DNA from 2 places in the Paenibacillus sp. J22P15 genome. Region 1 is predicted to be linked to the other one. Evidence: predicted binding sites of a transcription regulator. Region 1 holds the regulator's gene; the other holds the start of a gene.
The links. Region 1 encodes LexA, which represses DNA repair genes until DNA is damaged. Its sites were predicted from a motif close to CGAACATATGTTCG; they were not measured.
Positions count from the first base shown of each region.

Region 2: the regulator LexA is predicted to act here: its motif matches at 1,352-1,365, upstream of AC0YN6_RS11735 (YhjD family protein).

Region 1 covers NZ_JBWDNT010000001.1:829,655-833,853, forward strand. Annotated here, with positions in the region: gene AC0YN6_RS03875 (ABC transporter permease) at 1-1,120, opposite strand, end outside; gene AC0YN6_RS03880 (ABC transporter ATP-binding protein) at 1,117-1,830, opposite strand; gene yneA (cell division suppressor protein YneA) at 2,000-2,374, opposite strand; gene lexA (transcriptional repressor LexA) at 2,533-3,153, shown strand; gene yjcZ (sporulation protein YjcZ) at 3,310-3,417, shown strand; gene AC0YN6_RS03900 (C40 family peptidase) at 3,524-4,153, opposite strand.
Region 2 covers NZ_JBWDNT010000004.1:150,975-155,173, reverse strand. Annotated here, with positions in the region: gene AC0YN6_RS11745 (hypothetical protein) at 71-337, shown strand; gene AC0YN6_RS11740 (cupredoxin domain-containing protein) at 407-796, opposite strand; gene AC0YN6_RS11735 (YhjD family protein) at 932-1,333, opposite strand; gene AC0YN6_RS11730 (potassium channel family protein) at 1,588-2,607, shown strand; gene AC0YN6_RS11725 (hypothetical protein) at 2,613-3,095, shown strand; gene AC0YN6_RS11720 (hypothetical protein) at 3,096-3,422, shown strand; gene AC0YN6_RS11715 (glutathionylspermidine synthase family protein) at 3,429-4,199, shown strand, end outside.

The DNA.
Region 1 (4,199 bases):
GCAGCGCAGCTTCAACGATGAACATATTTCGAATTTGCCCAAGATTGGCACCTAGAACTTTCATAATGCCAATTTGCCTTCTTCTTTGATAGGTTGACATCGTCATCGCAACTACAATCGATATCGAAGCGATGATTAGAATGAATACACCAATGCCAAGTGCCGCAGCTTTTATTATTTTGAACTCATTAGCAAGCCGTTCCTTCTGATGCAAATTTGTTTGCGTGGTAACGACTAGTTTTTGAAGCTGTTTTTCTACCAACTCAATTTTTGATTGCTGATCTACTTTTACAACAATGGAGTTGTAGCCCTGCTGTTCATCGTCCCCAAGCTTAAGCTCTTTCTTGAGAAGCTCTGCTGTCTCTAATGAAACGTAACCCTTCTTATCGTACATCGCTTGATCATCACTGACACCTGTTGGCTTCTTCAATACCCCGATCACGCGCAGCGGTGTACTTGTAATTTGTCCTTCCTGTGTATAGGAACGAAGCTGAATTTGCTTCTGGTACAAAACGGATGGAATACGGTTTAAGTTATCATATTGCTTGTAGACAGCTTCATCATAAGGGTTAGCTTCAATTTGCTCTTGCACCTTCCGCCTTGTCTCTTCATCAACAAACCCCATTGTAGCACCATAATTAAGTACGATTGTTCCCGCTAGTTCAGATACTTCCCCTTGCAGCATTACATTCCCAAAGGCAGAGAGCGTCTCTAAATCCGTACCAATAATTTGGGTCATCATTTGTGAAGTAAGCCCGTCTAATGTCATAACCTCCATATGATTGAGCTGCTCATATGGTGCTGCTGCTGCTACATTCTCAATTTGCCTCATGATGTTCAACTTTTGCTCCGTTAACAATCCTTTCTTCAAAGAATCATCTTCGGCAGCGGCAGCATCGCTGCTCGAACGCGCTCCAGTATTAGCTGTAACCGTTATTTCGTCCATTTTGAGATAACTATTCATTTGCTTCTCGATATAAACCTGCGCGGATTCACCAACGCTCATCGCTACAATAATTGCGGCACAGCCTATGGAGATCCCTGCTGCACATAAAGCTGTTACGACTTTCCTGCGTTTCACCTGATCCCAGGACAACCTTGTAATATCACTTATTCTCAATTTTGTATTCCCCCGGCAAACATTCTTTCTCTTGCGGTTTCTTGTTCCGTTACAAGATATCCATCCCTCAGCGTAATAATTTTTTCCGTTTGAGCTGCTACTTCACGTTCATGCGTTACGATAATGAAAGTCGTGTCCATCGTTTTATTCAGTTGCTTCAAGATGATAATGATCTCTTCTTCTGTTTTTGTATCTAGATTTCCGGTCGGCTCATCTGCAAAAATAACTGACGGCTCTGTTATTAATGATCTTGCGATACTGACACGCTGCTGTTGTCCGCCTGAGAGCTGTGATGGAAACAACTCTGCTTTATCTGGTATTCCTACTTGCTCAAGGAGAGCAAGTGCCTTTTTCTTTCTTATGAATGGATGTGTGGATTGAAATACGAGCGGCAGCTCAACATTTTCCCTAACCGTTAAATTGGAAATCAGCTCATACGCTTGAAAAATAAATCCGATATGCTTTCGCCTAAACTCTGCCAATCGGTTTTCATTCATCGTTACGATATTATGATCTGCGATAAAGATTTGACCTTCTGTCGGCTTCATCAAACCCGCCATTAAGTTTAGTAACGTGGATTTACCTGAGCCTGAACTCCCTAACAACGCAATCATTTCACCCTTATGTACATGAAAGCTAATCTGCTGCAGAACAGCGGTCGTTTCATGCCCATTCATAAATGAATGGGATAACTCTTCAACTCGTAACAAAATAGCCTCTCCTTTCAGTCCCCTTTAATAGACGATAGAATTCAGGGTTTGCACTGCAGTTCACACAAAAAAACTTTCTAAATCAAGCGGATGTGAAAACATCTGCATAACTTAGAAAGTAAAATTAATTGAATAAAATATTCCTATTAAATTGTAATAGATATTGGAACTAAATGCTAGGAATAATTAGCTTCTGACCCGGTTTAATAACAGCTGTTTGTAAATCATTCCTGTCTTTAATTAGAAAAACAATATATCTAATATCTTGGCTTTCATTTGTAAATTGCTTTGCAATATTCCAGAGAGTGTCGCCAGACTTAACAGTGATAATATTCTCTTCTACAGTTGCTGCTTGAGGAGAATTCCCTGAAGCATATGTTCCCATCATTAGGAAGCTAGTAAACAGAAGAATAAACACAGCAGCGCAAACTGTGATCTTAGCAGCATGTCGCTTCAGTAATAGTCCTACTCTTTGTTTACTCTTCGTTGCTTTGTTTGTATCTTGCTTATGTATCGTTCTATAAAAACTTGGACTCGTTATCATTTATCAGCACCCCAAACGTTTGTTCTGTTTTTAGATTACACGAACAAACGTTTGGTGTCAACGAAAAAATACGAACCTCTGTACTTAAGAACTTATGTTTGTACGAACTCCGGTTCTATGTTATAATTTTTTGCAAACCTACTAATGGAGTGATTGCAGTGTCGAAGATTTCTAACCGACAACATTCAATTCTTGAATTTATTAAGAATGAAGTGCGGGAGAAAGGCTATCCACCCTCCGTTCGAGAAATCGGCGAAGCTGTTGGATTGTTGTCCAGTTCAACCGTTCATGGTCATTTGGACCGCTTAGAGAAGAAAGGTCTAATACGCCGAGATCCCACGAAACCGCGTGCTATTGAAATTTTAGATCAAGAAGTTTCTGAAGGTATTATCCCGATGTCCGTAGCAAGAGTACCGATTGTCGGAAAAGTTACCGCTGGTGTGCCAATTACGGCGACGGAGAACATCGAAGAGTATTTCCCGCTTCCCTCCCATTTTGTCGGTGACAGCAGTGTCTTTATTCTGAATGTCATGGGCGAGAGTATGATTGAAGCAGGTATTCATGATGGAGATTATGTAATCGTTCGTCAACAACAAACTGCAAATAATGGTGAAATTGTTGTCGCGATGACCGAGGATGACGAAGCAACAGTCAAAACCTTCTACAAAGAGAAAACACATATTCGCTTGCAGCCTGAGAATTCAACTATGCAGCCGATTTTACTTCAAAATGTAACGATTCTTGGCAAAGTCATCGGACTTTTCCGCGATATTCATTAATTTTATCTTGTTAGTACATAAAGAATAGGCTGAATCCGTGCGTAAGCATCGATGATTCAGCCTATTCTTTGGTTTACTAAGGACAATTACCCAATCACTGTGACTTTATCCGCATATCATACTATGTATTCAATTCAAAAGGAGGTGCAATGAACAATGTCCGGTTATGTAGGTGGAGCCTTTACAAACACTGGTACGATTCTTGTTCTCTTCATCTTGTTGGTTATTATAGCATGCAGCTGCATGCGCTTTGGCGGCTACTAAAACAGACCTTTAATTTAATCCTTCTATAGTAAATCTCACACAAAAAGATCCATTACATGGATCTTTTTGTGCTTTTTGTGCTTTCAATCTTCTCTAATCGCATATGTTAAACCACTCGCTTCCAAAAGAAATAGGCGGGGGCTTTTGAAGGTGCATTTCGAATTAATTTTTGACGATTAAGCAATGGATAATTATAGAGAAGTCCTTCGTATACAACTTCGAGTTGCTCGTGCAGTAGAAAATCATGTGGTGTCACTTGTGTCGATGGACGTTCCCACAATGGAATGCCGCTCCTGCGCATGGTCTCTGCAACAAACTGTGAGCAAAAATAGGCGTCAGCGGGTTTAATATCAAGTTCTAGAAGCACACCTATCAATCCAACAAGATTATAACGATATTGATCTTTTTTATTCTCAAACTCACGCACAACTTGCAACAACGAAGCTCTTTGTTTATCCGATACAGCGATCTTTAGCAGTACGCAGCGCGTAGAAGGAAATTGGCGAAACGTCCCTTCATATACGTTTTCTTTGACAAACCCAGCTATCAATGGATTATTCGCCCGTTTGCGTCCAAAGCTATAAATATCCTTCAAATCATCTCCCATAACAATGGAAGCATGATTATATGGAGCACCTGTAAAAGCTTTAATCAACCTTGTAAACCATGTACCTGTGTCCGTTAATAATACGTACACAAATTGATCTATTTCGTGATCCGAATTGGATACTGTCACGTTGCTCACCTCTTTCTCGTTGAATCGACTATCCATTAGAACAAAT
Region 2 (4,199 bases), on a different contig from region 1:
TCTTTTTGTCACATAATAACCTATGCAGTCGCATTACGGCAATCTTTAACACGAAGGGGATCGGTACGTTATGCGCTATCCGGTTACAATTGTTGCAACATTATTTGGACTTGCTATCAGCTTGTTTAACTCGACGGGATATGATCCGCACAATCTTATCTTCTTCATGTTCAGCATTCCCGCATGGGTCGTTGATTTATTTGTAGACGTGCACGAGGTAAACGTGCTGCTCATGTATGCACTTACCGTTATTACATGGGCGCTGCTCGGCTTCGTCGCCGATGTGCTTATTGCACGCGGCCGTGAAAAAGAGCATCAATCTCGTTCAGCACGATAGCCTTATTTTAGGCAAAAAGGAGCCTTTCGGCTCCTTTCTCATTTTTACAGCACATGAATCGGTTAAACCTTAGGCTGCTTCTACAACTAAAGTAGATTCCATCGTCGTGTGTCCTTGACCGCATGGAATGGAACAATAGATCTTGTAAGTTCCTGGCTCTTTAAATTCCAAGTCAGTTTCTGGGTGATCGTTATCCAAAGCTACTTGAAGCTCGTCAATATGTACCCCGTGAATACCGCTTTTATTCGAAAGCTTAAGTCTAACTTTGTCTCCAACCTTAACTTTGTACTCTTTTTGATCAAATACGAAATCATTCGATGCTACAACCTTCAGTAAAGTCATACCCTCTGGCAACGAGGCAGACTCATCAACCGGCTTAGCTGGCAGTGCGAATGTGAGCAAATATAAGCCCAACAAAGACGCCGCTGCAAATAAAGTAAACATAACCCACTTATGCATTGCTATGTGCTCCCCTTTGCGTTCATAATGTCTACCTCTTATATTACATAAGATCGTCCGAAGTTCTCAACCTTAAACTACGGAAAGCTGAAAAGTTTTTTTGTTATTTTGACAAAACCATGAACAATTCCATAATTAGCTAGACAAATACTGTTTTAGCACTCGTTCGGACTCGGCCTTCACAAAACCCCACAGCATAAAAAAACGATGATGGTACCCTCTGCATACATATTCTGCGTGCAGTCCGTCCGCTTCGCGTTTCTCCTCATACACTTTTATGCCCGTCTCCCGAAATTTCCTCCTAATCCCAGCGAGATCAAGCAGTACCCGATCCTGCATGCCGCGCATCATCGATTCGTAAAACCGCGGGAGCTTAATAGCCGAAGTACCTATTACACGTATATCATGATCCAAAATCCGCATGACAATGCCAAGCAGCACATATCGTTTCACCAGCATAAGCTCTTCCTCAGTCTGAATCGGCGGATGACCAGCTGTTCTGACTTTTCCGCGAGCTTCTTCCTCTTTAGCGGCCATTGCCACCCCTCCATAATAAGAACATTTGTTCTTATTATAGCGAGGAGTGAGGATTTGATGCAAGTTTATTTACTTTTTCCTAAAAGTTAACTTTTATTCCTGCACTTCTCGATTTCTTGCAAACCTACCACCCTGTTTCAATAGGATAAACATATTTAAAACAATTTCCCCCAACTCATCTGCATTCCCTGTATAATACATAATGCATAAAAGGTGCGGCGTATAAAGCCATATTACGAATGAGGGTGACAGGCATGCAGATTTTTTTGAAACTTAGCCTAAAACTGCTTCGTTTAAACAATTACTTTATTGTTTTCCTCACATTATTACTTGTATTTGTCAGCGCTACGATCGCATTCCTGCTTGAACCAAGCACCTTTGGCAATTGGTTTAATTCGTTATGGTGGGTGATGACAACGATCGCTACAGTGGGCTACGGCGATTATTTTCCCAAAACGGTACCTGGTAAGGTGCTTGCCATGCTGCTGTACGTATTCGGAATCGGCCTGCTGAGCTTATTGATTGGAAAAATTATCGATTCCATAGCTGAACTTCAGCGGAGAAGAGAAGGTGGAAAATTGAAGTTCCAAGGTCAGGACCATATTATCGTCATTAATTGGAGTAAAAAAGCGCAGCTAGCCGTTGAGGATTTACTAGACTCGAATACGGAGATGTCCATAATTATTATTGATATTAGTGCGAAGCATCCCTTCGATCATCCTCGGGTGCATTTCGTAAGCGGTGATCCTACCTCTGCTGAAGTACTTGAACAGGCAAATGTGCATGCGGCTCGTTCTGCGATTATTTTTGCTGATCCATCTATCGAAGACACCTCGCTCATCGATGGCAAATCGCTGCTCATCGCTTCTAGTATTGAACAGATTGCTCCCGCAGTCCATACAACAGTTGAGATCATGCTTGAGAAGCATATTCTTAATTTCCGACACGTACAAGTAAATGATTTTATATTATCGCATGATGCTGTTTCTAGGCTGGCTGTAAGATCTGCTTTAAAGGAAGGCAATGTAGATATCTTCATGCAGCTGCTCAGCCGAAAATATGGCGAAGACGTATTTGAGATCACCATAGATCCAAGCTGGTCAACCTATGGGGATGCCTTCCATGCGCTTCTGCGCAAAGGGGCTACACTGATTGCTGACCGCACCGACATGGGCATTAACCGCAGGCTCGAAGCACCTATTCCAGCCGCTGCTCGTTTATTCGTTATTTCGAATGACGAGACCATCGCTAAGATTAGATCTGAAAGGCGGTAATTATATTGAATCTCTCGCTAATCTACATGGAATGGTCTGAGCCATTTCAGCGCGTAGAGCGAACCATTACGGAAGCTGCTGTAACTCGTGAAGATATATTTGTTCGCAAGCTCGTTAATGCAACTATTTTCCGCAACGGTTTGTATGAGCATACAGCCAACGAGTGCGAGAACGGCAAACATCATCATATTTATGCAAAGCCCTATAATGAACATGATGATACGGTATACGGGCAAGCCATCCGAGCTGCGCTGTTCGAGTATGTCACCGTCTCTCCTTATATGGAAGTCGAATATTTACTTTGGAACGGTTACCGTTTCAATCCGTGCACACTCGCTCAGCAAGCACCGGCCAGTCCTCTGGAATTTGCTGCGCTTCTGCTTGATCATTACATTGTGAGTGAACAGAGCACCTACGAGACGATTTACACGATTTATGATATGGATCGCAGCAAGATCGTCGTTTTTTTGAAAGGAGTGAACCTGTAAATGTCCGATGAGAACGTATTTGCAGCCAGAACAGACTTGAAAGATATGACTTCGGCAGCAAGTGCCAAATTAAAAGCTAAAGGTCAAAAGGCACTCACCTTTGCTTTGATGCTAACCGTACCCGTCGCTTTAAGCGGCTGTAATACGACAAGTTCAAGAGATTGCGTGGACTACGACAATGACAACTATTGCGACGATGACGGATCGAGAAGCAGCGGCGCATTTATTTCAAAAGGAACATCGAGTAAAAAATCATCAAGCTACAAATCCAGCTCCAGCTCTTCGAAAGGCTTCGGAAGCTCTGGCATTAGCAGCAGCGGAGGGTAAGGTAATATGCAGCGTGTCATCCCTCTCCACATGACTCACGAAAAACTGTTTCAGGGAGAACTGGCTCAGCGTATTCCCTATCATCGGATCGACGGCAAGCAATACTGCCTCCCTTCCGTAATCGGATACACCGAAGCACAATTTGCGGAGCTTCAATCCGCCTCTGAGCAAGTGGATCTCATTTACTCAAAATCGCTGCGGTTTGCGCAGCAGCATTTATCGGATGATTTTTTCAGAGTACAGCTCGGCATTCATCCCGCTCTCATCCAAGCCGCGCGTATCACAACGCCCTCGCATGGAGTATCTAGACAAGATTGGATCGTAACCGCGCACGGTATGAAATGTATCGAAAATAATACGGACACGCCGACCGGAATTCCAGAGACGGCTTTTCTAGGCAATGCGATCATCAGTCGACATACGGCTCATCGCTCCGCCTCTGAACGAATGGATGATGCGCTAAAGGACGCTTTCGAGAGGCTTATCCGCCATTATCGCAGCCAAGGCTTAACAGGTACGATTGCTTGTACCTGCTATGATTGGCATACGGAGGATAAAAGCAATACAGAATATGTGCTGAATGTGATTCGTAAGCTTGGTTATTCCGTTATCTTTGTTCCGCTCGACCAGCTCGAGATTGTAGAGGGAGATGGCTTATACGGCGGCGGCGAGCGCATCGATATTTTGTACCGCCTCTATCCGCTTGAATATTTAATTAATGATACAGAAGCAGATACTGGCCTTGCAGTCGGCGAAGCGCTCATCGAGCTTGTATTA